3 regions of the Pseudonocardia sp. GCM10023141 genome follow, and region 2 is predicted to be linked to each of the others. Evidence: riboswitches for the same ligand, from Rfam matches in the RefSeq annotation. Region 2 holds a riboswitch; each other region holds the start of a gene.
The links. A riboswitch is a leader RNA that binds a small molecule or an ion and turns the genes downstream of it on or off. The one in region 2 is predicted to bind thiamine pyrophosphate.
Positions count from the first base shown of each region.

Region 1: another riboswitch for thiamine pyrophosphate. It lies ahead of thiO (glycine oxidase ThiO); the one in region 2 lies ahead of thiC (phosphomethylpyrimidine synthase ThiC).
Region 3: another riboswitch for thiamine pyrophosphate. It lies ahead of ACFPFQ_RS13060 (ABC transporter substrate-binding protein); the one in region 2 lies ahead of thiC (phosphomethylpyrimidine synthase ThiC).

Region 1 is NZ_JBHSIR010000014.1:93,290-102,849, forward strand. Features, by position in the region: gene ACFPFQ_RS07945 (DUF3159 domain-containing protein) at 1-395, shown strand, start outside; gene ACFPFQ_RS07950 (hypothetical protein) at 432-1,217, shown strand; gene thiE (thiamine phosphate synthase) at 1,209-1,886, opposite strand; TPP riboswitch at 1,921-2,028, shown strand; gene thiO (glycine oxidase ThiO) at 2,020-3,171, shown strand; gene thiS (sulfur carrier protein ThiS) at 3,149-3,349, shown strand; gene ACFPFQ_RS07970 (thiazole synthase) at 3,352-4,116, shown strand; gene ACFPFQ_RS07975 (MarR family winged helix-turn-helix transcriptional regulator) at 4,225-4,719, opposite strand; gene ACFPFQ_RS07980 (gamma carbonic anhydrase family protein) at 4,768-5,292, opposite strand; gene ACFPFQ_RS07985 (Gmad2 immunoglobulin-like domain-containing protein) at 5,363-6,223, shown strand; gene ACFPFQ_RS07990 (hypothetical protein) at 6,301-6,942, shown strand; gene ACFPFQ_RS07995 (XdhC family protein) at 6,948-8,063, opposite strand; gene ACFPFQ_RS08000 (vWA domain-containing protein) at 8,056-9,195, opposite strand; gene ACFPFQ_RS08005 (AAA family ATPase) at 9,209-9,560, opposite strand, start outside.
Region 2 is NZ_JBHSIR010000019.1:60,788-70,347, reverse strand. Features, by position in the region: gene thiC (phosphomethylpyrimidine synthase ThiC) at 33-1,766, opposite strand; TPP riboswitch at 1,759-1,896, opposite strand; gene ACFPFQ_RS10115 (EAL domain-containing protein) at 2,087-3,355, opposite strand; gene ACFPFQ_RS10110 (SAM-dependent methyltransferase) at 4,267-5,046, shown strand; gene ACFPFQ_RS10105 (hypothetical protein) at 5,081-5,263, opposite strand; gene ACFPFQ_RS10100 (PqqD family peptide modification chaperone) at 5,940-7,649, opposite strand; gene ACFPFQ_RS10095 (hypothetical protein) at 7,652-9,560, opposite strand, start outside.
Region 3 is NZ_JBHSIR010000024.1:58,708-68,267, forward strand. Features, by position in the region: gene ACFPFQ_RS13035 (sugar ABC transporter substrate-binding protein) at 171-1,295, shown strand; gene ACFPFQ_RS13040 (ATP-binding cassette domain-containing protein) at 1,448-2,221, shown strand; gene ACFPFQ_RS13045 (sugar ABC transporter permease) at 2,221-3,699, shown strand; gene ACFPFQ_RS13050 (ROK family protein) at 3,773-4,975, shown strand; gene ACFPFQ_RS13055 (SDR family oxidoreductase) at 5,116-5,853, shown strand; TPP riboswitch at 5,892-6,005, shown strand; gene ACFPFQ_RS13060 (ABC transporter substrate-binding protein) at 5,997-7,028, shown strand; gene ACFPFQ_RS13065 (ABC transporter permease) at 7,025-7,780, shown strand; gene ACFPFQ_RS13070 (ABC transporter ATP-binding protein) at 7,773-8,543, shown strand; gene ACFPFQ_RS13075 (tetratricopeptide repeat protein) at 8,590-9,357, opposite strand.

The DNA of each region.
Region 1 (9,560 bases), on a different contig from region 2:
TCGTCATCCGGTGGCCGCTGCTCGGCGTCGTCGTCGGCACGCTGCTGGGCCAGAAGACCCGCTGGCGCCGCGACCCGGATCTGATGCGCGGCTACCAGCGCGCCAGCTGGGCGTGGGTGGCGCAGTACCTCGTGCGGCTCGCGGTGTTCCTCCCGCTCTTCCGGGCCGACCAGGTGGTGGCGCTCGCGGCGGCCCGGCTGGTGCTGACCTGGCCACTCGTCGCGGTCTGCGTGGCGGTGTCGTGGCCGTTGCTCCGTTCGGCCCTGCCGAAGGGCCATCCGGGCCTGCGCCACCCGGTGGAACCGAAGGGGGTGCAGCCGGCTCCCGGGGTGAACGCGCTCACGAACAGTGATCAGACTGTAGCGATCAAGGCCGACCGCGCGTTGGAACAGTAGGAGTACGACGACAACGCAGTGATCGCGACAGGAGCCATGCCACAGCCACCGTTCGCCCCCCGCCCCACCCCGACGCGGCCGACCCCGAACCGGCCCACCCCGACGCCTCCGGCCGTTGCAGAGGAGGAGCCCAGGAAGGGCATCGACCTCACGGTCAACAAGGTGCTGGCCGGGTCGGGCGCCGCGGCGACGAGCGCGGTGCTCGGTTCCTACTTCGGGGCCACGGGCACGGTGATCGGTGCGGCCTTCGGCTCGCTGGTGAGCACGGTGGCCTCCACGCTGTACCAGCGCTCGCTCGACACCACCCGCGACCGGCTGGTGCGGCGCATCCGCCCCGCCGACGAGGGCGGCGCCTCCACGATGCCCATGCCGCGCCTGCCGCTCGACGCGGAGACGGTGCGGCTGCGCGTCGAGCCGACCGCCCCGCCGCGCAGGCGGTTCCGCTACGCCGTCGTCGCGCTGGTGGCGTTCGCCGTGGGCCTGCTGGCCGTCACCGGCGCCGAGTGGATCAAGGGGTCGACGCTGGTCACCGGCCAGGCCGGCACGTCCGTCGGCCGCGTCATCACCGGCAACGGGCAGAACGAGCAGCAGCAGCAGTCGAACGACCAGCAGGACCAGCAGCAACGACACGACCAGCAGGACTGGAACGACAACAACCCGGACCCGTCGAACGACCCGACCACGAGCCCGGCCACGCCGTCGGACAAGCCGGATCCGAGCTCGACGAACACGCCATCGACGCCGTTGCAGGATCGCAGGGGTGGTGGCGGACTGGGCGGGTTGCTCCCGTCGCTGGGCTCGCCGTCGACCGGCTCAGGCTGAGTTCGCGCGCACGCGCGCGGCCAGCGACGCTGCCGCGGCCCGCGGGTCCGCCGCCTCGGTGATCGCGCGCACCACCACGATGCGCGTGGCACCGGTGGCGAGCACCTCGTCGAGGCGCTGCTCGTCGATGCCGCCGATGGCGAACCACGGGCGGGCCGGTTCGCGCCCCGCGACCGTGCGCACCAGGTCGAGGCCGGGTGCGGGGCGTCCCGGCTTGGTGGGGGTCGGCCAGCAGGGTCCGACGCAGAAGTAGTCGACGCCGGCCTCGTCGGCGGCCACGAGCGTCTCGTCGGCGCTGTGGGACGAGCGCCCGACCACGATGTCGTCGCCCACGATCTTGCGCGCCCACGCGACGGGCAGGTCGTCCTGACCCAGGTGCAGCACGTCGGCGCCGGCGGCCAGCGCGATGTCGGCCCGGTCGTTGACGGCCAGCAGCGCACCGTGGCGCGCACAGGCCTCGGCGAGCACCTCCAGGGCGGCGAGCTCGTCGCGTGCCTCGAGCGGCCCGTCGCTGCCCTTGTCGCGCAGCTGGACGATGTCGACACCACCCGCGAGCGCGGCGTCCACGAACTCCGCGAGATCGCCGCGATCACGCCGCGCTCCCGTGCAGAGGTAGAGGCGGGCGTCGTCCAGCCGTTCGCGCAGGGCGGTTCCATCGAGTCCAGGCACGGTTTCCGACACTACGCGGGCGTAGGGTGGGCGACAGGTGACGCACGGGAGCCCGGCTGGGCTGAGAGGGAACCGCACAGTGGTTCCGACCGTCGAACCTGATCCGGGTCATGCCGGCGCAGGGAGCGGGGAGATGACGATTTCACGGTTCACGGTGATCGGCGCGGGCGTGATCGGCCTGTCCTGCGCCTGGCGCGCCGCAGCGGGCGGCTTCGACGTCACGGTGCTCGATCCGGCACCGGCAACGGGCGCCTCGTGGGTGGCGGGCGGCATGCTCGCCCCGGTCACGGAGGCGTGGCCGGGGGAGGAGGCGCTGCTCGAGCTGGGCGTGGCGTCGCTGCACCGGTGGCCGGGCTTCGCCGCCGAGCTGACCGCGGCGGCCGGCCGCCCGGCCGGGCTGCGCACCGAGGGCACCGTCGTGGTGGCCACCGGTGCGGGTGATCGCGCCGAGCTCGACACGCTCGCCGGCTACCTCGCCGCGCTGGGCCGCGACGTCGAGCGGCTCGGCGGCCGTGAGCTGCGCCGGCTCGAGCCCGCGCTCGGGCCGGAGGTGCGCGGCGGGCTGTCGGTACCCGGTGACCTGGCCGTGGACAACCGGTTGTTGCTGGCCGCGCTGCGAGCCGCCGCGGAGCGGGCCGGGGCGCGCTTCGTCGAGCGCTCGGCGATCGGCGTGCTCGAGGACGGCGGTCAGGTGGTCGGTGTCGCCACGGACGGCGGCGACGTCGCTGCCGATCACGTGCTCATCTGCGCAGGCGCCCGGTCCGGCGCGCTGCGACCCGAGCTGGCCGGACTGATCCGGCCCATCAAGGGCGAGATCCTGCGCCTCGCGCACCGTGCGGGGGCGTTCCCCGCGCCGACGCGCACCGTCCGGGCGCTCGTCGACGGGCGACCCGTCTACGCCGTGCCTCGCGACGGCGGGGGCCTCGTCATCGGCGCCACGCAGTACGAGACCGGCTTCGACACCGACGTCACCGTCGGCGGGGTGCGCGACCTGCTGCGCGATGCCGAGCGCGTGCTGCCCGGCATCGCCGAGTACACGCTGGTGGAGTCGGCGGCCGGGGTGCGGCCGGGCAGCCCCGACAACCTGCCGCTGATCGGAGCGCTGGGCCCGGCCGGGCTGCTCGTCGCCACGGGTCATCACCGCAACGGGATCCTGCTCGCGCCGATCACGGCCGAGGCCGTGCTCGCGCTGCTGCAGGGGCACCCGGTCCCGGACGCGGTGCCGGCCGCCGATCCCAGTCGTTTCGCGAAGGAGGTGGCCCATGCAGGTGTGGATCAACGGTGAGTGCCGCGAGCTGACCGTCGGAGCCCGGGTGCCCGACGCGCTCGGCGTGCTCGGGGTACCGGGCCGCGGCGTCGCGGTCGCCGTCGACGGGGAGGTGGTGCCCCGCGCGGTGTGGGCGGAGACGGAGCTGAACGAGGGCGCCCGCGTCGAGGTGCTGACGGCGGTGCAGGGAGGGTGACGATGGACGACGACATTCTGGTGATCGGCGGGCGGAAGATCGGCTCGCGGCTGATCATGGGCACCGGCGGCGCGTCGAACCTGGAGATCCTCGAGCGGGCGCTCGTGGCGTCGGGCACCACGCTGACCACCGTCGCGATGCGCCGCGTCGACGCCGCCACCGGCACCGGAGTGCTCGACCTGCTGCGCCGCCTCGGGATCGAGGTGCTGCCCAACACCGCGGGCTGCCGCACCGCGGCCGAGGCCGTGCTCACCGCGCGGCTGGCGCGCGAGGCGCTCGAGACCGACCTCGTCAAGCTCGAGGTGGTGGCCGACGAGCGCACGCTGCTGCCCGACCCCGTCGAGCTGCTGGACGCGGCCGAGCAGCTCGTCGACGACGGGTTCACCGTGCTGCCCTACACCAACGACGACCCGATCCTCGCCCGCCGCCTCGAACAGCTCGGCTGCGCCGCCGTGATGCCGCTGGGATCGCCGATCGGCACCGGGCTGGGCATCCGCAACCCGCACAACATCGAGATGATCGTGGCCGAGGCGCGGGTGCCGGTGGTGCTCGACGCCGGCATCGGCACGGCGTCGGAGGCGGCGCAGGCGATGGAGCTGGGGTGTTCCGCGGTGCTGCTCGCCACCGCCGTCACCAGGGCGGGCGATCCGGAGCGGATGGCCAACGCCATGCGGCTCGCGGTGGACGCCGGTCGCGCCGCGTACGGGGCCGGCCGCATCCCGCGCCGGTACTGGGCGCAGGCCAGCTCGCCCGACCCCGACGCCTGACCGCGCCAACCAGTTGGCCACGGCGCCGATGTCGAGACGTTGGCGCGGTGGCTACTGGGTTGGCGCGGTGGGTGGGGCGGGTGACGGCGCCAACCGGTTCAGCGTCGGTCAGCCGGGCCGGCTCAGCGGGTCCGGCATATCGGCGCCGCGGGCCGCGAGCTCCTCGGCCAGCGCGGCCACGAGCTCGGCCGTGGTCCGCACGTCGGCGACCGGACGGCGGGCCAGCGCGCCCCGCACCCAGTCCTGGCGCAGCGTGCGGGAGCTCTCCAGCACCTGCAGCCCGTCTGCGGTGAGGCGGATGAGGCTCGCGCGGTGGTCGGTCGGATCGGGGCGGCGGCAGACGAGCCCGCGCCGCTGCAGGTCGGTGACCTGCCTGCTGATCACCGACTGGTCGACCCCGCGCAGCTCGGCGATGCGGCTCAACCGATGCTCGTCCTCCCCGAGCAGGCGCGCCATCTCCATCGTGGCCGCGATCCCCGGGGGATGCTCCGGAACCCGGCGGCTGATCGTGCGCCAGGCGTGGATGAGCGCGATGACGGCCGCTCCGAGCTCGTCGACGGCCTGGTCCGCCTCGGCCGGGCTGCCGGACGGGGTGGCGTCCATGGCGTCCACTGTCCTCCCTGCTATTGCGCCGTGCAACGGTTGGCGCGATCAGCCGACAGCACGCACACCATCGCGGTGCCGCGCGGCGAGCTCCCGGTAGATCGACGGGTTGCCGTCCACCCACCAGCGCGCCGAGTCGGTCAGCGGCCCCTTCTCCCGCGCGACGGTGCCGAGCACCAGCTGCCCGTCGGGCACCACGGTGTTCGGGGGCACGGTGGAGCCGGCGCCGACGAGGCAGCGGGCGCCGATCCGGGCGCCGTCCTGCACCGTGGACCCGTTGCCGATCAGCGCCTCCGCGCCGATCACGCAGCCGTGGATGACGCACAGGTGCCCGATCGTCGCGCCCTCCCCGATCTCGGTGATCGGGTCGTCGCCGCCGTGCAGGACGCAGCCGTCCTGCACGTTGGCGCCCGCGCGCACGATGATCGGGCCGAAGTCGGCGCGGAGCACGGCGTTGTACCAGATCGACGCCTCGGCCTCGACGCGCACATCGCCCACGAGCGTGGCCGTGGGGGCGATGAACGCGGAAGGATGCACGGTGGGGGCGAGGCCCTCGAACGAGAACAGCGGCATGGCGACACGGTGCCACCCGTGCGGGTGCGGCGCGCCGTCCGGGTCGCCCCGCTGCCCGCGGGCAGCCTGGATGCAGGAGGTGATCGCGGTGCGGCGAGTCGGACCGATCGGGCTGCTCGGAGTGCTGGTGCTCGTGCTCGCGGGTTGCTCCGGCGCCTCGGCGCCGGTTCCGGTGGCACCGGCCGCCACCACCGTCGCGACCCCGACCCCGACCCCGACACCCGGCCAGGTGCGGGCCCTGCCCGTCTACTACGCCTCGCAGACCCCGTCCGGGCTGCGCCTCTATCGCGAGTTCCACCGCGTCACCACCGTGGACCCGGTCAGCGACGCCGTCCGCGAGCTGTTCACCGCGCCGCTCGATCCCGACTACCGCACGCTCTGGCCGTCAGGTGTGGCGTTGCGCGCGCCCGTCACGTCCGAAGCGGGTGTCACCACCGTCGATCTGTACGGTGTGGACGGTACGCGGGTGGCGGCGGACGCGGCGCCGTTCGCCGTGCAGCAGCTGGTGCTGACGGTGCAGGGCGCCCGGCAGTCCACGGATCCGGTGCGGGTGCTCGTGGACGGCAGGGCCGTGAACACGCTGTGGACAGTGCCGGCCACCGCACCGATCGCGCGCGGCGACGTCTACGCGCTGCGCTCGCTCGTGCAGATCGACGACCCGGCGCAGGGCGCCACGGTCGGTCGCGACGTGGTGGTCTCCGGCGAGGCCGCCGTGTTCGAGGCGACCGTGCACTGGGAGGTGCTGCGGGGCTCCGCCGTGGTGCGCTCGGGGGTCGCCAGCAGCGCGGAGGGGCAGAAGTTCGCGCCGTACCGGTTCACGATCACGCTCGAGCCCGGGCAGTACACGGTGCGCGTCCGCGAGGACGACCCGTCCGACGGGGCCGGGCGCCCGGTGCTCACCGACGACAAGGCGTTCACCGTCGGCGGCTGACCTGGCTCCCGGGGATGCACCGGTAGAGCCCACCGCGGGGGAGGCGGCCGGGCCGCGGTGCTCGTAGCGTTGTTGTCATGACGGTCATCGAGCGGGACCCACTGCTGCGGGGCACGGCGATGGGCACGCTGCTGCGCCGCGCCGCCGCCGCCGGGGTCGGTCAGCCCGAGCTGTGCGGTCTCGATGCGCTGGTCGGGCCGGGCGAGGTCTGCTTCGACCTCGGTGCTGGCCACGGTGCCTACAGCCTGCGGCTCGCGGCGCTCACCGGACCGACGGGCACGGTGCACGCGTTCGAGACGCGGCCGTCGCGGCTCCTGCGGGTGAGCGCGCGGCTCGCCGGTGCGGCGGTGCGGGTGCACGGCGCGGCCGTGGGTGCCGCCGAGCTCCGGGAGTCACCACCCACCACCACGCTCGACGGCGTGTGCGCGATGCAGCGGATCGAGCGGGTGGCGTTCATCCGGGTCGGTGGTGAGCCTGCCGGCGTGCTCGCCGGAGCGGTCGCCACGCTGCAGCACCACCGCCCGGCGCTACTGCTGACGCTCGCCGACGGGGAGCTGGCCGCGGACCTGCGCCACCGGTACGGCTACCACGTCTCCGCCTGGAGCCGGGAGCGCTGGGAGCGCACCGACGCGACGGCACCGGGCCGCTACCTGTTCACGGAAGCCGAACGCCGCCCCGGCGCCCGGCCGGCGTCGCGGCTGCTACGGATCGTCCGCTGACGGGGTCAGGTGACGTGGATCGGGCCCTCGCGCTCAGCGAGGCGGACACCGGCGCCGCCCCAGTGCTGGGCGATCATCTCGGCCGCGATCGAGACGGCCGTCTCCTCGGGGGTACGCGCACCGAGGTCGAGGCCGATCGGGCTCGACATCCGCGCGATCTCCGCCTCGGTGATGCCGCGCTCGCGCAGCCGCTCGAGCCGGTCGTCGTGGGTGCGCCGCGAGCCCATCGCCCCGATGTAGCCCACCTCGGGCAGTCGCAGCGCCACCTCGAGCAGCGGGACGTCGAACTTCGGGTCGTGGGTGAGCACGCACAACGCGGTGCGGGCGTCGATGCGACCGGCCTCCGACTCAGCGGCCAGGTAGCGGTGCGGCCACTCCACGATCACCTCGTTGGCGCCGGGGAACCGCGACGCGGTGGCGAACACGGGCCGCGCATCGCAGACGGTGACCCGGAACCCGAGGAAGTTGCCGATGCGCGCGACGGCCGCGGCGAAGTCGATGGCTCCGAAGACGATCATGCGCGGCGGTGGGGCGAACGACTCGACGAACACCGAGAGGCCCTCACCCCGACGCTGACCGTCGACACCGTAGGTGACCATCGCGTTGCGACCGACGTCGAGCAGCCCGCGGGCGTCGTCGCGGATGGCGTCGTCGAGGCGGCCCGAACCCGTGCTGCCCTCGACCCGGTCGGGCCAGACCACCAGCCGCTTGCCCAACCGTTCGGCCGGGCCCACCACGACGGTGGCCACGGCCACCGGTGACTCGCCGCGGACGGCCTCGGCGACCCGGCCGAGCTGCTCGTAGCTCTCCGGGTCGACCTTCTCCACGAAGATGTCGATGATGCCGCCACACGTGAGCCCGACGGCGAACGCGTCGTCGTCGGAAACGCCGTAGCGCTGGAACAGCGGCCGCCCGTCGGCGAGCACCTGCTGCCCCAGCTCGTACACCGCACCCTCGACGCAGCCGCCCGACACGCTGCCGACGGCCTCGCCCTCCGAACCCACGAGCATCGACGCACCGGGCTGGCGCGGGGCCGAGCTGTAGGTGCCCACGACGGTGGCGAGCGCGGCGGTGTCGCCCTTGCTCCACCACTCGTCCAGTTTGGCCAGCACATCACGCATCGCGCACCACCTCGAGAAGCTGTTCCAGCGTGGCCAGGCTGTGCCCGGCCAACAAGTCGTCCAAGTACGGAAGTGCCGCGACTATTCCACCCTGCACCGGCGCGTAGCCCTCCTTGCCGACATGCGGGTTGACCCACACGATCCGGTGGGCCAGCCGTCGCAGCCGGGACATCTGGGCAGCGAGCAGATCGGTCTCGCCACGCTCCCAGCCGTCGCTGAACACCACGACGACGGCCCGTCGGGCCGCGCCGCGCTGTCCCCAGCGGTCGACGAAGGCCCGCAGCACCTCGCCGAGGCGGGTACCGCCCGACCAGTCGGGGATCGCCTTGCCGGCCGCGCTGAGCGCGTGGTCGGCATCGCGCATGCGCAGCTCGCGGGTGATCCGGGTCAGCCGCGTGCCGAGGGTGAACGCCTCGACGGTGCTGGGCGAGCGCCGCACGACGACGTGGGCGAAGCGCAGCAGGGCGTCGGCGTAGGGCTCCATGGAGCCGGACACGTCGATCAGCAGCACGATCTTGCGCGGCCGCGGTGAGCTGTCGCGGCGGTGCAGGTGGCGCAGCTCCCCACCGTTGCGCAGGATGGCGCGCAGGGTGCGGCCCGCATCCGGCCCGCCGTGCCGAGCCGGGCGCAGGCGCCGCGACGGTCGTTGCGGCATCTCCGGACGCAACAGCATGAGCAGCCGGCGCAGGTGCTCGCGCTCGGCCGGGCTGAGCTCGGCGAGATCGCGATGGCGCAGCACCTCGGTGCCGCTCGCCCGCGCGTGGATCTGCGGTGCCTCCCTGCCGTCGTCCTCGCCCGTGCCCGGGTCGGACGGGCCGAGCGCCGCGATCCGGGGCGGCGGTGCCGGACGGTCGTCGGTGATGCGGGTGCGGCTGCCGCGCGGCGGGGTGAACCACTCCTCGAACGCGCGGTCGAAGCGGTGCAGGTCGTCGGGATCGGAGCAGAGCGTCAGCCGGCCCGCCCAGTAGGTCTGCATCCGGCTGGTGACGTCGAGCGCGTCGAGTGCGGACAGGAACGCCGCGACCCGGTCGGTGGTGATGGCGAGACCGGCCGCCCGCAGCACGGCGGTGAAGCCGACGAGCCCGGGGATCGGATCGCCGTTGACGTCTGCCGGTGTGATGGTGCTCGTCATCGGGTGCAGATCCTCAGGAGGCGAGCAGCGTGTCGAGCTGCTTGCGGACCCGATCGGCGTCCTCGCGGTACTTCAGCACCGCGCCGAGGGTGGCCGCGGCGCTGTCGACGTCGAGGTGGGTGGCTCCGACGAGCTGCAGCGCGCGGGCCCAGTCGAGCGTCTCGGCCACGCCGGGTGGCTTGATGAGGTCGGCCTGGCGCAGTGCCCGCACCGCACCGGCCACCTCCGCGGCCAGCCGCTCGGGCAGCCCCGGCAGCCTGCTGTGCAGGATCTCGATCTCGCGCGTGATGTCGGGGTGGTCGAGCCAGAGGTAGAGGCAGCGCCGCTTGAGCGCGTCGTGCACCTCGCGGGTGCGGTTGGAGGTG
Region 2 (9,560 bases):
ATGGGGTGATGCGGCTGGGGTGATGCGGCTGACTACGGGGTATCGGTGATGGGCAGGTAGACGCGGGCGCCCTGCCCGGTGAACTCGGTGGCCTTGGTGAACTCGGTGGCCTTGTCAACCATGCCGGCCTCGATGGCCTCGACGCTGGTCAGCCCGTGCGCCTCGGCGTAATCCCGGACGTCCTGGGTGATCTTCATGGAGCAGAACTTCGGCCCGCACATGGAGCAGAAATGCGCGGTCTTCGCCGGCTCGGCCGGGAGCGTCTCGTCATGGAAGGACTGCGCGGTGTCGGGATCGAGGGAGAGCCGGAACTGATCGGCCCAGCGGAACTCGAACCGGGCCTGGCTCAGCGCGTCGTCCCGGGCTTGGGCCCGCGGATGCTCCTTGGCCAGGTCAGCGGCGTGCGCGGCGATCTTGTAGGTGATCACCCCGGTCTTGACGTCGTCACGGTCGGGCAGACCCAAATGTTCCTTCGGGGTGACGTAGCACAGCATCGCGGTGCCGGCCGCCGCGATCGTGGCCGCACCGATCGCCGAGGTGATGTGGTCATAGCCCGGTGCGATATCGGTGACCAGCGGGCCCAGCGTGTAGAACGGCGCCTCCCCGCACCACTGCTCCTCCAACCGGATGTTCTCCGCGATCTTGTGCATCGGGACGTGACCCGGGCCTTCGATCATCACCTGCACATCCCGCCCGCGGGCGATCCGGGTGAGCTCACCAAGGGTCCTGAGCTCGGCAAACTGGGCGTCGTCGTTAGCATCGGCGATCGAACCCGGGCGCAGCCCGTCACCAAGGGAAAACGTGACATCGTAGGTGCGCAGAATGTCGCACAGCTCGGCGAAATGGGTGTAGAGGAACGACTCCCGGTGATGCGCCAGGCACCATGCGGCCATGATCGCCCCACCGCGGGAGACGATCCCGGTCACCCGCTTGGCGGTGAGCGGTATATAGCGCAGAAGCACCCCGGCATGCACAGTCATGTAGTCCACGCCCTGCTCGCACTGCTCGATCACGGTGTCGCGATACACCTCCCACGACAGGTCCGCCGGGTCCCCGTTGACCTTCTCCAACGCCTGGTAGATCGGCACCGTCCCGATCGGCACCGGGGAGTTGCGGATGATCCACTCGCGGGTGGCGTGGATGTCGCGGCCGGTGGACAGATCCATCACGGTGTCAGCGCCCCACCGGATGGCCCACACCATCTTGTCCACCTCCTCCTCGATCGAGGAGGACACCGCGGAGTTCCCGATATTCGCGTTGATCTTCACCAGGAACCGCTTACCGATGATCATCGGCTCGGATTCCGGATGGCGACGGTTGGCCGGGATCACCGCCCGGCCACGCTCCACCTCGCAACGCACCAGCTCGACATCAACACCCTCGCGGATCGCGATGAACCGCATCTCGGGCGTCACGATCCCAGCCCGGGCATACGCAAGCTGCGTGACCGCACCACCCGCACCATCCGGGCCATCCATCCATTCCCGGTCGGCAACCCACGACGCCCGCAGCGGCGGCAGGCCCGCGCGCAGGTCGATCCGCGCGGTCCCGTCAGTGCCGTCGGTGTCGGTGTCGTCGCTGTCGGTGTAGGGGCCCGACGTGTCGTACACGTCGTGATACTCCCCGTTGGTCAACTCGACCCGACGGACCGGCACCCGCAACCCCCGCGGCCCGTCCAGGTACACCTTGCGCGAGCCCTGAATCGGGCCCGTCGTCACCCGCGGCGGTTCCGGTGGCTGTGTCTGTGCATCAGGCAGCACTGTCATGGGTGTTCCTCCCTACGCCGGCATTACCCGGACAGGTTCTGGCGGTCGGCGACACCCCCACCCCCTCGACGAAGGAGGGAAAAGCCGCCCTCTCAGCCCGCTTACGGTGCGAGCTCCCGTGACGCCGACGTCCCCGGCCATCAACCTGTGGTGGCCAGAACGTCCCCGACCGGGTGACCCTATCCGCTCCACTGCCGAGCACGCACCCTCCGCTCACCGCACTGACCCCTCCAGTGATGACCGGACAGATCAGCCGGGCCGATAGCTCGTGTGGCGCTCACGCTCCGTCAGCGATCACGATCGGCGTCGGTTCCCGATGTTCAGGCGGCGGTGCCGGTGGCCTCTTGGAGCAGGTCGCTGACCCGCACGATCCCGGCGCAAACGCCCTGGTCGTCGATCAGGACCACGTCGTCGTAGCTGCGGGCCCGGTCGCCGCTGAGGCAGTAGGCCAGCGCGGCACGTACGTCGGTGGTCGCGGACAGGGTGCGCGGCGGGTCGGCGAGGGTGCGGGCCGGGCGGTGGGCGTAGAGCGCTCGACCGAACGGGCCGGAGATGGCGAGCATGAACCGGTTGCGGTCCAGGAAACAGACCGGGCGCCGAGCCGTGTCGAGCAGCACGATGCTGCCCGCGTGCGGGTGATCGGCCAGTACCTGGCGCACCGTTTCAGCCGTCACGTCCTCGTGCAACGTCACCGCCGCCTGAGTGAGGGTGTCGACCGCCGCCAGCGCCAGCGGCAGGGTCGGTGTCGGACGTGACGGTGGACGTGGTGTCGGCGACGGTGTCGGGTTGTGGGCGGGTGGCGTGTGCACCGGTGACCGGCCGGCTGAGCGGGCCGCCGATTGGGTGGCCGATTGATTGGCGTGGATGCGCGGCATGAGGTCGACCGGCAGCAGGATCCCGAGGTGGGAGGGGCGGCGGCGCGGCTCGGCCAGCAACGGCCCCTGTGCCCATCCGATGCCGTGATCGCGGACCGCGGCGAGCTCGTCAGGATGGGTCACACCGATCGCCGAGACGCGCACGCCGACGGCGCGGCAGACCTCGCACAGCGCCGCTACCACAGCCCGGGCCCGCGGCACGTGAGGCAGCCGGGCCACCAGCGAGGCGTCGATCTTGACGAGGTCGGGGGCCAGCTCCGCGATCTGCTCGAGGCCGAAGCCGCGGCCGACAGTGTCGAACGCAATGCCGAACCCGTCGGCCCGCAGCGCAGCGACTCCGTCGGCGAACGCGTCGGGTGGCGCCGCCGAGAGCGCGGGGTTGATCTCCAGCAAGATCGGCGGGGTCGGGCGGTCTGCGGACCGGTGCTGCAGCGAGGTACGCAGTTGGGCCAGCCTGCTGCGGGCCAGCACCACGGTGTCAGCCAGGACGTCGACGTGCAGAGGCACGGTGGAGTCGTAGCCGGTGTCGTGCAGCACCGAGGAGATCGCGATGCCAGCGTCGAATTCGGCGAGCTGCCGTGCACCCCACACCGCACCACGGGCCACACGCTCCACCTGGTCACGCGACTGACAGCGATGCACCTCGATGCCGGCCAGCCGGCCGCTGACGAGATTGAGGACCGGCTCGAAGACGAAACGACCGTAGTCACTCATCGTCACTCCCCGTCGAGGATTACGCCGAACAGGTGCACACTTGCACATCCATTCGCATGAACGACAGGTGAGGCGTCGCACAGTGCTACGGGATGGGTCACGGATGGATCCGTTCGAGTGGCGCCCGTTCGGCGTCGAGGATCAACGCTCAGCGCGGTGCGCGCCAGCAGCGGTCGTGAAACGACCGCATTGCCAGCGCCCGGTCAATCGCACCCGCCAGCGACCCGCTCCGCGTGGCCAGATTGCACGGTGGCCAGCATGTGGAGTAACGCCGCACCTTATACCGCGATCAGTCTGTGAGGTGTCCACTCGGGACACTCGGTCCACCGCGGTGGAAATTCGGGACGGGAGGCGCGGTGCGCACCTCAGATGGTGTTGAGATCGTCCATGAACTGCGAGTGTGGGCCACCAGCCCAGATCCGAGCGGCCCAGACTCCGACGGCTCGGCCAGCCCTGACTCGGCCAGCCCGGAACCGGGAACGGTCAACCTGCACGTGCCTACACCCGAAGCTGACCCGGACGGCTCGTTCGTTCTGCACACTGACAACGGCAGAACAATGATCGTCGACTCCCGGATCGCGGTCACAGCGCACCCCCAGACCCGGCAGCCGCCCCCGTCATTGGGCACATGCCAGTGGACACTGTCCTGCCCGCACCGAGCAGCGCGGATGCAGCCACACCCGCTGATGTCCCCGGTACCGGTGTGTCCCAGCTGCATCCAGACCTTCACCCTGAACTGAGCCCGACCGACTGTCCGACCCGCATCGGAGTCGCTACCGCCGCCACCTCAGCGCATGGCCACGGAACGGTCCCCGACTGCTCGAGATCGCACCGGCCCGCGCTGTCTGCGATCTCGCCGCCCGGACAGCGACCCACGCACAGCAGCCGGTCTACGCAGAGGAGCGTTTCCCGTGGCCGAGGATCTGTCCGAGCTCAGGCTCGATATCCCGCACTCGGCCCGGGTGTGGAACTATTGGCTCGGTGGCAAGGACAACTATCTAGCCGACCGGGAGGTCGGCGCTGCGGTCGTCGCGCAGAACCCAGGAATCCTGGACATCGCCCGCCAGGCGCGGCGGTTCCTCATCCGCACGGTGACCTTCCTGGCCGGTGAGGCCGGGATCGACCAGTTCCTCGACATCGGCACCGGCCTACCCACCATGCAAAACACCCACGAGGTCGCGCAGCAGCTCAATCCGGCCGCGCGGATCGTCTACGTGGACAACGACCCGCTGGTGTTGGCACACGCCCGCTCGCTCTTGGTGGACACCACCCCGGAGGGTGTCACCACCTACCTCCACGCCGACGTGCGTGACCCCGGGCAGATCCTCGCCGATGTCCGCAACGTGCTGAACCTGCAGCGGCCGGTTACGGTGATGCTGCTGGGCATCCTCGGGTATGCCGCCCCGGATTTCGACCAGATGCGCGCCATCATCACCGAATTGATCGACGGTGTCGTCTCCGGGAGTTACCTGGTGCTGCTGGACGGCAGCGACACCAGCGACGCGGCGCGGGACGGCGCCGTGCTGGACAACTACACGCTGCGGACCCTCGACGAATTCCGCGAGTGCTTCGCCGGGCTGGAGATGGTGGAGCCCGGCCTGGTATCGACCCCGCTGTGGCGCCCGAACCCGACCGACATCGGCACCGCCAAGCCGATCGACTCCTACGGCGCCGTCGGCCGCAAACCGTAAGAGCCGACCAGCGCGCCTCGACCGGGACTCGTCGTTATGGCGGTCGTGGCCCGGGTGTTGCCCAGCGGGTGGTGATCGCGTCGCGCAGCGGGCTCGCAGCGTCGGTGTGGCCGGTGGAGTCGGGGCCGCGCATCAGGTCGAACCCGTCATAGACCGAGTCATGGTGTCGTTGCCATGCCCACCACGCGTGGTTGAGCCCGGCATCCTCGATGAACACCGTGCGCGGGTTCCCGGTCGGCTCGACCGCCGGTAGACCCGGGATGCTCCATCACGATCAGATTCCCGGTGACCCTACAGCTGGCTCGCCCGACGCCGGGCGTCTCGGCAACCCGAATGTGGGGGTGACCCGGGGAACGTTCAGCTGTCGTAGTCTGGCGTGGATTGTCGTCGGTCCCACTAGCCTAGCTGGCCCCTGCTCGGCGCGAGCTGTGATGGACCACCCTCGCTCGCCGTGCCCCCACATCGCCGCGATGATCGGCATCGCCGACACCGGGCAGGCCGAGACCGACCTAGCCGCCCGTGCCCGCCCGGGCTGCGCTGGTCCGCTGCAGCCGTGGGGCGACGCCCACGCTGCGCCACCGTGACGACATCAGCCGGGGAATCGACCAGGGCTGTGGACCGCCGCGGCCGCAGCCATCCGCGCCGCCGCCGCGACCTCGTCGCGTTATCAGCGCCGGGGAACGCGCGCTCGCGCCGCTGCGCACCGGCTCCACGTCGCCGCCGAGAGCGGCTGGGTCACCATCCTCGACCAGAGCTGTCGATGAGACGAGCAACCGCCACCTCAGCGTGATCGGATCCGATCACCTCGCCGACGGTGTCGCTGACAGACGGCGCACACGTGGTCGCCCTCGACGAGCTGACCAACCACGGCTACTACGGCTGACGAAGCGCTCCTACGGTCGGGCGGCGGCCGCGACACCGGGCACAGCCGAGCTGAGGTTGCGGCGCCGCGCGCGCAGGGCGCGGACACGTGGGTACCAGATCGGGAAGAGCAGTAGCACGAGTACGGCCACGACCACGACCGTCAGCCACGGCTGCGGCACAACCTGGGCGAGGAGCTCTCCGAGGCGGCTGTTCCAGGCCACGACCGCGAGGCCAAGTCCGGCGTAGAGGCAGATGCCGGACGCCACCGCGAAGACGACGAGCCCGATCTGCTTGGGCCCCGGCCGGGTACGGGACTTGACGTCGCGCCAGAAACCCTTGCCGAAGTAGGCCTTCGCTTCCTCCCGCAGCCGTGGGGTGCGCAGCGCGTCGGCAAGCGCCTGGTAGCCGTCCAGTGGCAGCAGCGGGACCAGGTTGTAGACCGTGTTCGTGTAGAGCCCGAACGCGAGCGTGTAGCAGACCCCGGCGACCCGGGGGTCCGGGACGTAGGCCGCGCCGACCGATGCCGCACCGGCGATGCCAGCCGTCGTCATCGGCCCGGCCATTGCCACGACGATCCGTGAGTACGGCGTGCCGAACCACATGTCGGAGGTGTCGACGAACGCGAACGGCACGCCCATCATCAGCATGAAGCCGCCCCTGTCGACGCGGCGGCCATAGGACTTCACGGCGACCGCGTGCGCCGACTCGTGCAGCGCCGTCGCCACCAGGTACCCGACGAGCACGATCGCCCCGCCGACAGGGCCCGCGCCTGCCAGGTCGAACAGCTGCTGCTGGCGGCCCGCCTCGACGAACGCCCAGATGCCGCCGATGATCAACGCCCACAGCGCGACGATCGCCGTCGGCGTGAACAGACGCCACGCGAACGCCTGGTAGGCGCGCCCCACCAGTGGGTCGAGTCCCTTGATCGAGACCTGCACCCTGATCAGGTTCTTGACGACGAAGGCGCCGACCCGGCGCCAGCCCGTCCGCTCGGTCGCCCGGCCCGGCAACCCGTCGACGAGTCCGGCGTCGGCGAACGTGCGCACCGCGGCCTCGATGCGCGGCAGCGCCAGCTCGCCGTAGCGCTCCAGGTAGGCGAAGAGGAGGTCGCGAATGCTGTTGCGGCCGTCGAGGCGCTCCCAGACGAACACCTCGCGCTCGTCGAGCTGCAGGTAGGTGCCGGTGCGGGTGTTCTTGAGCACCCACCGTTCCTCGCCTGCGACCCGTTTCAGCGCCCAGCCGCTGCGCGCCCGGGGGATTGTGGCGAGCGGTTCCTCGGCCGTCGGGGCCTCGGGTGTCTCGGCGCCGGCGGCCCGCAGCACGGTGTGCTCGGTGCCGCGCAGCTGGGTCTTCGAGCCGACCGCCGTCGGGCGGGGCTGGACGAAGGAGACGTCGACGTCGCCGAACCCGATCTGCGAACCGTCGCCGAGCACGGCTGGCGCGTTGCGCTCGTCGATGACGGTGCCGTTGAACGAGTCCAGGTCCTCGACGTGGAACCCGTCGGCTTCCCGGACGATCCGGGCGTGCCGGCGCGACACGCTTTCGTCGTCGATCACGACGTCGTTGTCGGCGCCGCGCCCCACGGTCGTGACCCGGCCGGTCAGCGATACCTCGCCACCCTCCCACCGCAGCACGGGGGCGCTGGCCTCGGTCACCTTCGCGCGCCGGTGCGGGGTGCCGCAGGACAGGCAGTACGGGAAGTCGCGGCGGACGTGGACGTGGCAGGCGGAGCAGAGCATGGCTACCCCAGGTCCCGCACGCTGCCGAGGCCGTGGGAGCGCATCGCGGCGGCGCCGGACTCGGAGATTGTCGACGCATCCGAGCGCTGGTACTCGACCGTGTCGCCGGCACCGAGGTTGGCCTCGTTCAGCGCCGGCACGATGGTGGCGCTGTAGCTGAACGGTTCGGGGTAGGGCGTCCACGAGTCCGAAGGGCCCGGTGGTGGGATCAGAGTGATCTTCTGCAGGCCGCCTCCGAGATCTTCAGTGATCTGCCAGCCGCTCTGGTAGTGCCCGCGTCCGTCCGGGAAGTCGTGCGCGTTCAGCAGGAAATGGCGCTGGTGCCCGTCCGCGTAGTACCGCGTGATGTCCTGACCGTGCCGGCCGTCGATGTCGATGACGGTCAGCCCGCCGTAGGCCCATTCCTGTACGACTTTGTGCTCGTAGACCTGGCCGTCGGGACTGTTGCTGACCACCGAGCCCAGGTGGCCGAGGGAATCGTAGGTCTTGGTGTAGGTCCATCCCGGTCGCTCGACGTTCGGCGTGGTCTCGGTCCTCGCCCCCTCGACGGGGTTGGGGTTGGGCACGACGTTCCCGTCGGCGTCGACGACGTGGCTGGCGGTCGACTGGTGCCCGATGTCCTCCAGTCCCGCGGTATGACCGGCCAGCAGGTCCGATGGGTTCACCTGGCCCCCGTCGACGGGCGCCGGACCGCTCGGGAACGTGCTCAACTGGCCGCCGTCGACGCCGGACGCCGCAGGAACCCCGGTCCCCGGCTCGACACGGAACATCTGTGCCGCACCGGGGACGCCGTCTGCGGGGGCGGCGGCAGGGTCCGCGCCGGCGTCAGGGGACCCGGGGCCCGCCGGCGTGATCTCCCAGCGGCCGTCAGCGCCCAGGACGGCGTGCACGCGCATCTCGCCGTATCCGTTGTGCACGCCGATGACGTCCCACGAGCCGTCGGGGTTGGCCAGCGCGTGCCCGCCGACGGCCTGGCCGATGCCCCAGATCGCATTGGTGAAGGCGAACTCCGGCGAGCCGTCGGGGTTGGTCGCGACCCGCACGTCGACGAGGCCGGGCTGGCCCTCCATCGGCAGCTGTGTCTGGATCTCGGTGGGCGGAACCCACCCGGTCGACGGCGGGAGCAGGCCGCTCGAGATGTAGGTGGTCTGCAGCGGCGCGTCGGGCCCGAGCACGGTCAGGACGCGTCCGCCGTCCTGGACCTCGCTGTACACCGGGATCACCCGGCCGTCGGACGTGGTGCCGAAGATCTTCTCGGCACCGGTGCTGTCGGCGGGCAGGTAGACCGTCACTGGGCCCTGGGCGGTCGTAACCACGACCTGGCTGCGGCCGTCCTGGCCGGTGAACAGCTGCGCGTTCTGGTCGAGTGGGATGCCGGCAGCGTGCGCAGGAGGTGGCGCGGCGCCCGGAGCCGTCGGCTCCGGGGTGTCGACCGGAGCGGTGGGTCCGGGCGCGACCGCCGGGTCCGCCGACACGGCCGGGGTGGTCGCTCCGGTCGGCACGGGCATACCGGTGGGCCCGCTCACGCCCGGCGCTGGTGGCGCGCCCGTCACGTGCTGGGGCAGCAGCGCCGCCCGTTGCTCGGGCGAGAGGTCGCTGAACAGGGTCGCCGGATCGGTGATGTAGACCAGGCCCGTGCCGGCGGCGTTGTCCTCGCTGACGGTCACGGTGCCGTCTGGGTTGGGCGTGATGTGCGTGTGCGCGGTCAGCCCGTCGCCCGGCCAGTAGATCGCGACGTCCCGGCTGCCGTCCGGGTTGGTCACGGCCGTGTACTCCTGGCCGGTCTCGCTGACGACGTGCGCGGGAGCGGCCACCTGGTTGGGCGCGGGCCCCTCGACGAACGTCCACACCTGCGGCCCGGCCCCTGGCGGCGGCGCGGCCGCGACGACGACCCGGCTGCCGTCGGGGCCG
Region 3 (9,560 bases), on a different contig from region 2:
CCAAACTGGGGTCTGCACAACAAAAGCCCGCTCACGTGACCGAAATGTGACCATACGAAGGAACCTTTATCGATCCAGTGTGCTTGGCGCCACTCACCCTCACGTCATACGTTGTCGGTCACAACATTTACCCCGCCCCCGCGGGACCCCGACGATGTGGAGAGACGATCATGCGCTTGAGGAAGACTGCGCTCGCGGTTGCGGGGCTGGGCATGTCCCTCGCTCTCGCCGCCTGTGGGCAGAACGCCGCCGCGCCGAGCGCGCCCGCCGGCAGCTCCGCGCCGGCCGCCCCGGCCGCCGGTGCGAAGGTCGGCGTCATCCTCCCGGAGACGGCCAGCTCGGCCCGCTGGGAGGGTTTCGACAAGCCCCTGCTGACCAAGGCCATGGCGGCCGCGGGCCTGCAGGCCGACATCCAGAACGCGCAGGGCGACGAGCAGAAGTTCTCCACCCTCGCCGACGGCATGATCGCCAGCGGCGTCAAGGTGCTCGTCATCGCCTCGATCAGCAGCGAGTCCGGTGCCGCCGTGGCCGCCAAGGCCAAGGCGCAGGGCATCCCGGTCATCGACTACGACCGCCTCAACCTGGGCGGTTCGAGCGACTACTACGTCTCGTTCGACAACGTGAAGGTCGGCGCGCTGCAGGGCCAGGGCCTCGCCGACGCGCTCAAGTCGAAGCCGGGCGCGCAGGTCATCCAGATCGAGGGCGCACCCACCGACAACAACGCCACCCTGTTCTACAACGGCCAGCAGACCGTGCTGAAGCCGCTGTTCGACAGCGGCGCGCTCAAGCTCGTGCAGATGCAGGCCATCGCCAAGTGGGACAACCAGGTCGGCGGCACCACGTTCGAGCAGATCCTCACCAGCAACGGCGGCAAGGTCGACGGCGTCGCCGCCGCCAACGACGGCCTCGCAGGCGCCATCATCACGGTGCTGACCAAGGTCGGCCTCAACGGCAAGGTCCCGGTCACCGGCCAGGACGCCACCCCGGACGGCCTGCAGGCCATCCTGCGCGGCGACCAGTACATGACCGTGTACAAGCCGATCGACCAGGAGGCCGACGCCACCGCGAAGCTGGCCGCCGCGCTCGCCAAGGGTGACAAGGCCGCCGCCGACGCGATCGCGACCGGCAGCTCGGACGACACCAAGGCCAGCCGCAAGGTCCCGTCGGTCCTGCTGACCCCGGTCCTGATCACCAAGGACAAGGTCAAGTCCGTGATCGACGCCGGTGCCGTCAAGGCCTCCGAGGTCTGTGTCGCCGCCACCCAGGCTGCGTGCACCGAGCTGGGCATCAAGTAACTCCGACCCCATCGTGTGCGGGTGCCGTCTGCCAGCAGGCGGCACCCGCACACGTGCACCGGAGGTGCACGCAGTCATGTCCGACGACGCACTTTCTCCCGCGGAGGAGACATCGTGACCGACGACGCACTTTCTCCCGCGGAGGAGACATCGTGACCGAACCGATCCTGCAGCTACGCGGGGTGAACAAGAGCTTCGGCGCCGTCCAGGTGCTGCACGACGTGGACCTCACCGTGCGGGCCGGCGAGGTCACCGCGCTCGTCGGCGACAACGGCGCCGGCAAGTCCACGCTGGTCAAGTGCGTGGCGGGCATCCACCCGATCGACAGCGGCGAGGTGCTCTTCAACGGCGAGCCCGTCACGCTGAACGCCCCGACCGATGCGTCGAAGCTCGGCATCGAGGTCGTGTACCAGGACCTCGCGCTCGCCGACAACCTCGACATCGTCCAGAACATGTTCCTCGGCCGCGAGCGCGGCCGCTCGTGGCTGCTCGACGAGGCGGACATGGAGCAGGCCGCCCGCCGCACGCTGGCGTCGCTGTCGGTCCGCACCGTCACCTCGGTCCGGATGCCGGTGGCGTCGCTGTCGGGCGGGCAGCGCCAGACCGTCGCGATCGCGAAGGCCGTGCTCTGGGACTCCAAGGTCGTGCTGCTCGACGAGCCGACCGCGGCACTCGGCGTGGCACAGACCCGCCAGGTGCTCGACCTCATCCGCCGCCTCGCGGAGCAGGGCCTCGGCGTGGTGCTGATCAGCCACAACATGGCCGACGTCTTCGAGGTGTCGGACCGCATCGCCACCCTCTACCTCGGCCGCATGGTCGCCGAGGTTCCGACGAAGAGCATCACCCACGGCCAGGCCGTGGAGCTGATCACCGCGGGCCGCTCCGGCGATCTCGGCCTGCAGCGACCCGAAAGCGTGACCGTCTGATGCCCGATCTCGAGAAGGCCGCCCCGGCCGCCGCCCCGGCACCCGATGGCGAGCCCACCACCGCTGCCGAGCGGGCCGCACCCGCGTCCACGCGCTCGGCCGACTTCGGCATCGACACCACGGCGAAGTCCACCAGCGAGGCCATCAGCTCCTACGTGTCGAACCTGCGCAACGGTGAGCTCGGCTCCCTGCCCGCACTGCTCGGCCTGCTGGCGCTGTTCATCCTGTTCACGGTGCTCGCCGACAACACGTTCCCGAGCCTGATCAACCTGGCCAACCTGCTCCAGCAGGGTGCCGGCCAGACGATCATCGCGATGGGCCTGGTGTTCGTCCTGCTCACCGGTGAGATCGACCTGGCGGCCGGCACGGCGTCCGGCCTCACCGCGGCGGTCATGGCGTTGCACCTGGTCAGCAACGGCAACCTGCTCGGCTCCATGGGCACGCCGGTGTTCCTGATGTTCGCCGCGGTCGTGCTCGTCGCGATCGTGCTGGCCGTGATGCTCAAGATCTGGTGGGGCGCCGGGATCGGGCTGGTCGCACTGCTGCTGCTGGTGATCGGCTTCCCGCCGAACCCGTGGCTGGAGATGCTGCTCGCCGTCTGCGTCGGCGTGGTCATCGGCTGCGTCACCGGCTTCCTCATCGCGAAGGTCGGCATGCCGTCGTTCGTCGTGACGCTGGCACTGTTCATCGCATGGCAGGGCGTGATCCTGCAGCTCATCGGCACCGGCGGCACGCTGGGCCTGCGCGACCCCGTGATCAACGCGGTGGCCAACGGCAACCTGTCGACGCTCGGCAGCTGGATCCTGTTCATCGTGGGTGCGGGCGGCTACGCCGCGGTGCTGCTCAACCGGCAGGTCTCGCGGCGCAAGCTCGGGCTCGTCGCGCAGCCCACCGGGCTCGTCCTGATCAAGATCGGGGCGGTCGTCGTGCTCGCCGCGATCGCCACGTACCTGCTCACGATCAACCGGTCGCAGAACGACCTGGTGCAGATCGCCGGCGTGCCCTACGTCGTGCCGATCGTGCTCGTGCTGCTCGTCGCGGGCACCTACGTGCTCGACCGCACCCGGTTCGGCCGCCACGTCTACGCCGTGGGCGGCAACGCCGAGGCCGCGCGCCGCGCCGGTATCGACGTCGTGCGCATCCGCGCCACCGTGTTCGTCATCTCCTCGGGGCTGGCGGCGATCGGCGCGATCGTCTACTCGTCGAAGGTCGGATCGGTCTCGCCCGACGCCGGTGGCGGCAACACGCTGCTGTTCGCCGTCGGTGGTGCCGTCATCGGTGGCACCTCGCTCTTCGGTGGCCGCGGTCGGATCAGCAACGCCGTCATCGGTGGCGCGGTGCTCGCCACCGTCAACAACGGTCTCGGCCTGCTCGGTCAGCCCGCGTCGGTCGTGTTCCTCGTGAACGGCATCGTGCTGCTGCTCGCCGCGGGCGTTGACGTGCTGTCGCGGCGTCGATCGGCTGTTCCTCTAAGGTGAGCGGAGCTTGCGGAGCGAACCATCGACACAGCGCCTGGCGCGAAGCGCCGGCTGAGCTCTGCGAGGCCATGCGGTGAGCCGGGCCTGGGGGGGAGACGGTGGGGGTGGGGGCAACTCCACCACCGCCGGCGCCCGGCCCGATGAGGCCAGGCGTCACAACCGGGCCGCACTGATCCGCCGACTGCACGTCGACGGTCCGTGCACGCGCGCCACCCTGGCCACGGAGCTGGGCCTCAACCGCAGCACGATCAAGTCGGTCGTCGACGGGCTCGCCGAGTCCGGCGTGGTCACCGAGGCGGTACCGGCGCAGCGCACCGGCGCCGGCCGCCCGTCGCTGATGGTCCTTCCCGAGCCGGAGTCGGCGGTCGTGCTGGCCGTGGACATCCGGGTCGACCAGGTCGCCATGGCGATGGTCGGCATCGGCGGGCAGGTGCTGGGCCGGCACAGCTGGAACCTCCACAGCCGCACCCGCACACCGGGTGAGGTGATCACGCACGTGGCGGAGTCGGCGCAGCTGCTGGCCGAGGAGCTGGCCGTCACCGCGCACGGCGCCGGTATCTCGGTGCCCGGCGTGGTGCGCCGCGACGACGGGTTCGTGCACGAGGCACCCAACCTCGGCTGGCGTGACGTCGCGATGGGCGCCCGGCTGGGCAACGTGCTGAAGATCCCGGTGCAGGTGGCCAACGACGCCGAGCTCGGCGCGCTGGCCGAGCACGTGCGCGGCGTGGCCAGGGACGCGACGGACCTCGTGTACATCTCCGCCGACCGCGGCGTCGGCGGCGGGGTGATCTCCGGTGGCCGTCCACTGCGCGGTGCGCGCGGCTACGTCGGCGAGCTGGGTCATCTCGTGGTCCGGCCCGGCGGGCGCGACTGCTACTGCGGTTCGCGCGGATGCTGGGAGACGGAGGTGGGTGAGTCGGCGATGTGCCGGGCGCTCGGCCTGCCGCAGTCGGCACCGCGCGGTGTGGTGGTGGCCGAGCTGCGGTCGCTGGCCACGTCGCCGCTGCCCGGGCCGCTCGACGAGTTCACGGAATGGTTGGCCACCGGGCTGGTGTCGGTGGTCAACCTGATGGCCCCCGAGCTGGTGGTGCTCGGTGATCTGTTCACGGCGTTGCCGCCGGCCGTCGTCGGTCGGGTGCGCACGCTGGTGCACGAGCGCAGCCTGGTCAGCCGCGCGCTGGGCGGTATCCGGATCGAGACGAGCCCGCTCGGGCGCGACGCCAAGGTGGTGGGCGCCGCCGAGCTGGCGTTCGAGCCCGTCCTGGACAACGTCTGACGGCAGGTATCGCCCGAACGTGTCAATGCCTGATCCCGACGTCGCACACCTTCTCCCGACGTCGCACAGCGTCGACGCTGTGCGACGTCTTGACTGGGTGTGCGAGGTGGCGTGGGGCGCGCTCGGCCTAGAGTCGCCGCATGGATCTCGGGATCACCGGTCGTCGGGCTGCTGTCGCCGCCGCCAGCAGCGGGTTGGGTTTCGCCAGCGCCGCGGCACTCGCCGCGGAGGGGGCGCACGTCACGCTCTGCGGCTCGGACGAGGGGCGCATCCGCGCCGCGGCCGAGCGCATCGGCGCCGGGTACGTCGTCGCCGACCTGACCACGGCCGACGGGGCCCAGCGGTTCGTCGAGGAGGCTGGTGCGGCGATGGGCGGGGTGGACATCCTCGTCACCAACGGCCCGGGCCCGGCGCCCGGCACCGCGCTGACCGCGCCGTTCGAGTCCTACCAGTCCGCACTGGACGCCAACCTGCTCGCCGTCGTCAAGATGTGCCTCACCGCGATCCCCGGGATGCAGGCGGCCGGGTGGGGCCGGATCGTGGCGATCACCTCGTTGAGCGTGCGCCAGCCGATGGCGAACCTGGTGCTGTCCAACACCGCGCGGGCCGGCGCCACCGGGTTCCTCAAGTCGCTGGCCCTGCAGGTCGCGGGCGAGGGCATCACGGTCAACTCGGTGCAGCCGGGCCTGCACGACACGGCACGGGTGCGCGGCCTCAGCGGTGACGACCCGGTCTCCACGGACGGCATCCCGGCCGGGCGGATCGGCACCCCGGCGGAGTTCGGCGGCATCGTCGCGTTCCTGTGCTCGCAGCAGGCCGGGTTCCTCACCGGCACGGCGATCCCGGTGGACGGCGGGGCGTATCAGGCCCTCCTGTGAGTGCGCCGGTGCAGGGCGTGGGTGCGCCACGTAAGCTCGGCGGGACCCGCGGGAACCTCGCGCTCCGAGGCTGAGAAGACGGCAGGATCGGCCGTCGACCGTTCGTACCTGACCCGGTTAGCACCGGCGTAGGGAGGAACGTCATGGCTGGCGTACCCCGTTTTCGCGTTCTCGCCGTCCTGAGCGCGGTGCTCGCGCTCGTCCTCGCGGCCTGCGGCTCCGGCGGGGCGAGCGCCCCGGCCCCGGGGCTGCAGAAGATCCGCATCGCGCTGGACTGGACGCCCAACACCAACCACACCGGCCTGTTCGTGGCGCAGCAGGAGGGCTGGTTCAGGGCCGCGGGCCTCGACGTCGAGATCCTGCCCTACACCGACACCGCACCCGAGACGCTCGTGTCCTCCGGCGCGGCCGACTTCGGCATCTCCTTCCAGGACGCGTTCACGTTCGCGAAGGCGACCGGGGCCGAGATCACGTCGGTGATGGCGATCGTGCAGCACTGGGACACCCAGATCGCGGTGCGCGCCGACCGGGCCGACATCACCTCGCCCAAGGACCTCGACGGGAAGACCTACGGCGGCTTCGGCGGCCCCGGCGAGCAGGCGAAGATGCGCGCGGTGATCACGGCGGCGGGCGGCAAGGGCGACTTCAAGACCGTTGTGCTGGGCACCTCGGCCTACGAGGCGCTCTACGCCGGGCAGGTGGACTTCACCGAGCCGTTCATCACCGTCGAGGGCGTGGAGGCGAAGCTGCGGGGGGAGCCGCTCAAGACGTTCTCCTACACCGACTACGGCTTCCCCGACGCCTACAACGTGATCCTCATCGGCAACAGCCCGTGGCTCACCGCGCACCACGACCTCGCGAAGGCGTTCGTCGGGGCCGTGCAACGCGGTTACGAGCTCGCCGCGTCGGATCCGGCGCAGGCCGGGAAGCTGCTCATGGCCGCGAACCCCGGCACCTTCACCGAACCGGCGATCGTGACGCAGGGGCTGGACCTGCTCAGCGCCCACTACCTGCGCGACGCTGCGGGGAAGGTGGGCCCGCAGACGCTCGCCACGTGGTCGGGCTACTCGGGCTGGGTGTTCGACTCCGGCGTGCTGACCGGCCAGGACGGCAAGCCGCTCACCGCACGGCCGGACTTCGCCACCTGGTTCACCAACGACTACCTGGGCTCATGACGGCGCGGGTGACGCGCTGGGTGGCCCCGCTCGTCCTCGTGGCGACCGGGCTGGGGATCTGGCAGTGGTACGTCACGGCCTTCGACGTGCGGCCGCAGATCCTGCCGTCGCCGCTGCGGGTGGTGGCGCAGGGCTGGGAGTTCCGCGACCTGCTGTGGGCCAACACGCTCCCGACCCTGTACGAGACGGCCGTCGGGTTCGCGGTGTCGCTGGTGCTGGGCTGGCTGATCGCGACCGTCGTCGACTTCTCGCCGTGGCTGCGCCAGGCGGTCACGCCGCTGCTGGTCGCGTCGCAGACGCTGCCGATCATCGCGATCGCGCCGCTGCTGATCATCTGGTTCGGCTTCGGGCTGCTGCCCAAGGTGCTGGTGATCGCGCTGGTCACGTTCTTCCCGGTGACGGTCGGGCTGATCGAGGGTTTCGCCGCCACCGATCGCCAGGCCACCAACCTGCTGCGCAGCATGGGCGCGTCGCGGTGGGCGCGGTTTCGCTACGTGCGCCTGCCCGGCGCGCTCCCGGGGTTCTTCACGGCGCTGCGCATCGGCATCACCTACGCCGTCACGGGCGCGATCTTCGCCGAGTACGTCGGTGCCACCTCGGGGCTCGGGATCTTCATGAGCCAGCAGAAGAACGCCTTCCGCACCGACCTGGTGCTCGCCGCGGTGGTGGTCACCGCGCTGCTGTCGGTCGCGCTGTTCGGGCTCACGTTCCTCGTGCAGCGCCTCGTGATCCCCTGGAGCCGACGTGGCTGACACGAAGCTGGTGGTCGACGCGCTGTACAAGGCGTTCCCGGGGCCGCTGCCGGTGCTCGACGGCATCGGGTTCGACGTGGCGCCGGGTGAGTTCGTGTCGGTGCTCGGTCCCAGCGGCTGCGGCAAGTCCACGCTGTTCAACGTGATCGCCGGGCTGGAGCGGCCCGACGCCGGACGCGTGCTCGTGGACGGGGTCGACGCCACCGGCCGGGTCGACCCGTTCGCGTACATGCCGCAGCAGGACCTGCTGTTCCCGTGGCGCACGGTGCTCGACAACACCGCGCTCGGGCTGCAGGTTGCGGGCGTGCGCAAGCGGGAGGCGCGGGCCCGAGCCCGGGCGCTGTTCCCCACGTTCGGCCTCGACGGGTTCGAGGACGCCCACCCGGCCGATCTGTCGGGCGGGATGCGCCAGCGGGCGGCGCTGCTGCGCACCGTGCTGCAGGACCGGCCGGTGCTGCTGCTCGACGAGCCGTTCGGCGCGCTCGACTCGCTCACCCGCACCGACATGCAGGAGTGGCTGACGGGGGTGCGCGCCCAGTTCGACTGGACGATCCTGATGATCACCCACGACGTGCGGGAGGCGGTCTACCTCTCCGACCGGGTGGTGGTGCTCTCCCCGCGGCCGGCGCAGGTGCACCGCGAGGTGCTCGTCGACCTGCCGCGCCCGCGCGACGTCGCCGTGATCACCTCGCCGCAGTTCTCGGCCATCGAGCTGGAGTTGCTCGACGCATTGCGCGGCGGCCCGTTGAATCGACGGATATGACGATCCGTGAGCGCGTGAATGCGCAGCGCTGCATCAGTGAATTCCTTTACGCCGGCACGCCGGCGAGGATGCCCAGCCGCTCGGGATTGTTCACATCGGCGAGATCCTCGTATATCGCCATCGTGTCGGGATGATCGCGCCCGAGCAGCGCCGCGCTGTCGGCACCGGCCCGTTCGAAGACGGCGGTGGCCTGCCGGGCGTTGCCGAGTACGGCGTGGCAGGCCGCGACGTTGGAGCGCAGCGCGATCGTGTGCAGGTGCAGCGGCCCGTGCGCCTGCTCCGCGTCGTTGAGCGCGGCCTGCAGCAGCGTGGCCGCCGAGCCGACGTCACCGGTGGCGGCGCGCGTGAGTGCCATCCCCATGCGGGAGGTCAGCGTGTCGGGGTGGGCCGGGCCGAGCGTGCGCCGGCGCTCGGACGTGACGCGCGCCGCCAGCTCCGCGGCGTCGTCGAGGTGCCCGGCCAGGCGATAGGCGGTGGCGAGGGCGTCGCAGGCGGCCAGCGTGCGGGGGTCGTCCTCGCCCAGCGCGCGCTCGCGGTCGACGAGGTTGTCGACGAGGCGATCGATGCCGTCTCGCCAGCGGCCTGCGGCCACGAGTGCGACGCCGAGGTTGCCCGCGACCGTGAGCGTGTCGGGATCGGTGCGGCCCAACTGCGTCTGGCAGCCGGCGAGCACCACCTCGAACAGCTCGACCGCCGCATCGGTGTGATCGGCCGACAGGTGCGCCGCGGCGGCGGTGTGGAGCGCGACGAGCGGGCGCAGGCTCTCCCGGACCGAGGCGGAACCCCGGCCATCGGATTTCGACCACCACGCCATCTCGGCCCCCTACCGCTCGGCTCGTCCGAAAACTACCCCGGCGCGTCCACTGGCGGCGATACCTGAAAGCCCGATCACATGTCATTCCGGCGAAGAATGCAGAATGGTGTTACCGGGGGTGCCTGACCGATGACCAGGAGTGGTTTCCTACGATGGTGGGGTGCACGTGACGCGCACCGCTCGCAAACACGGTATTGCGATGG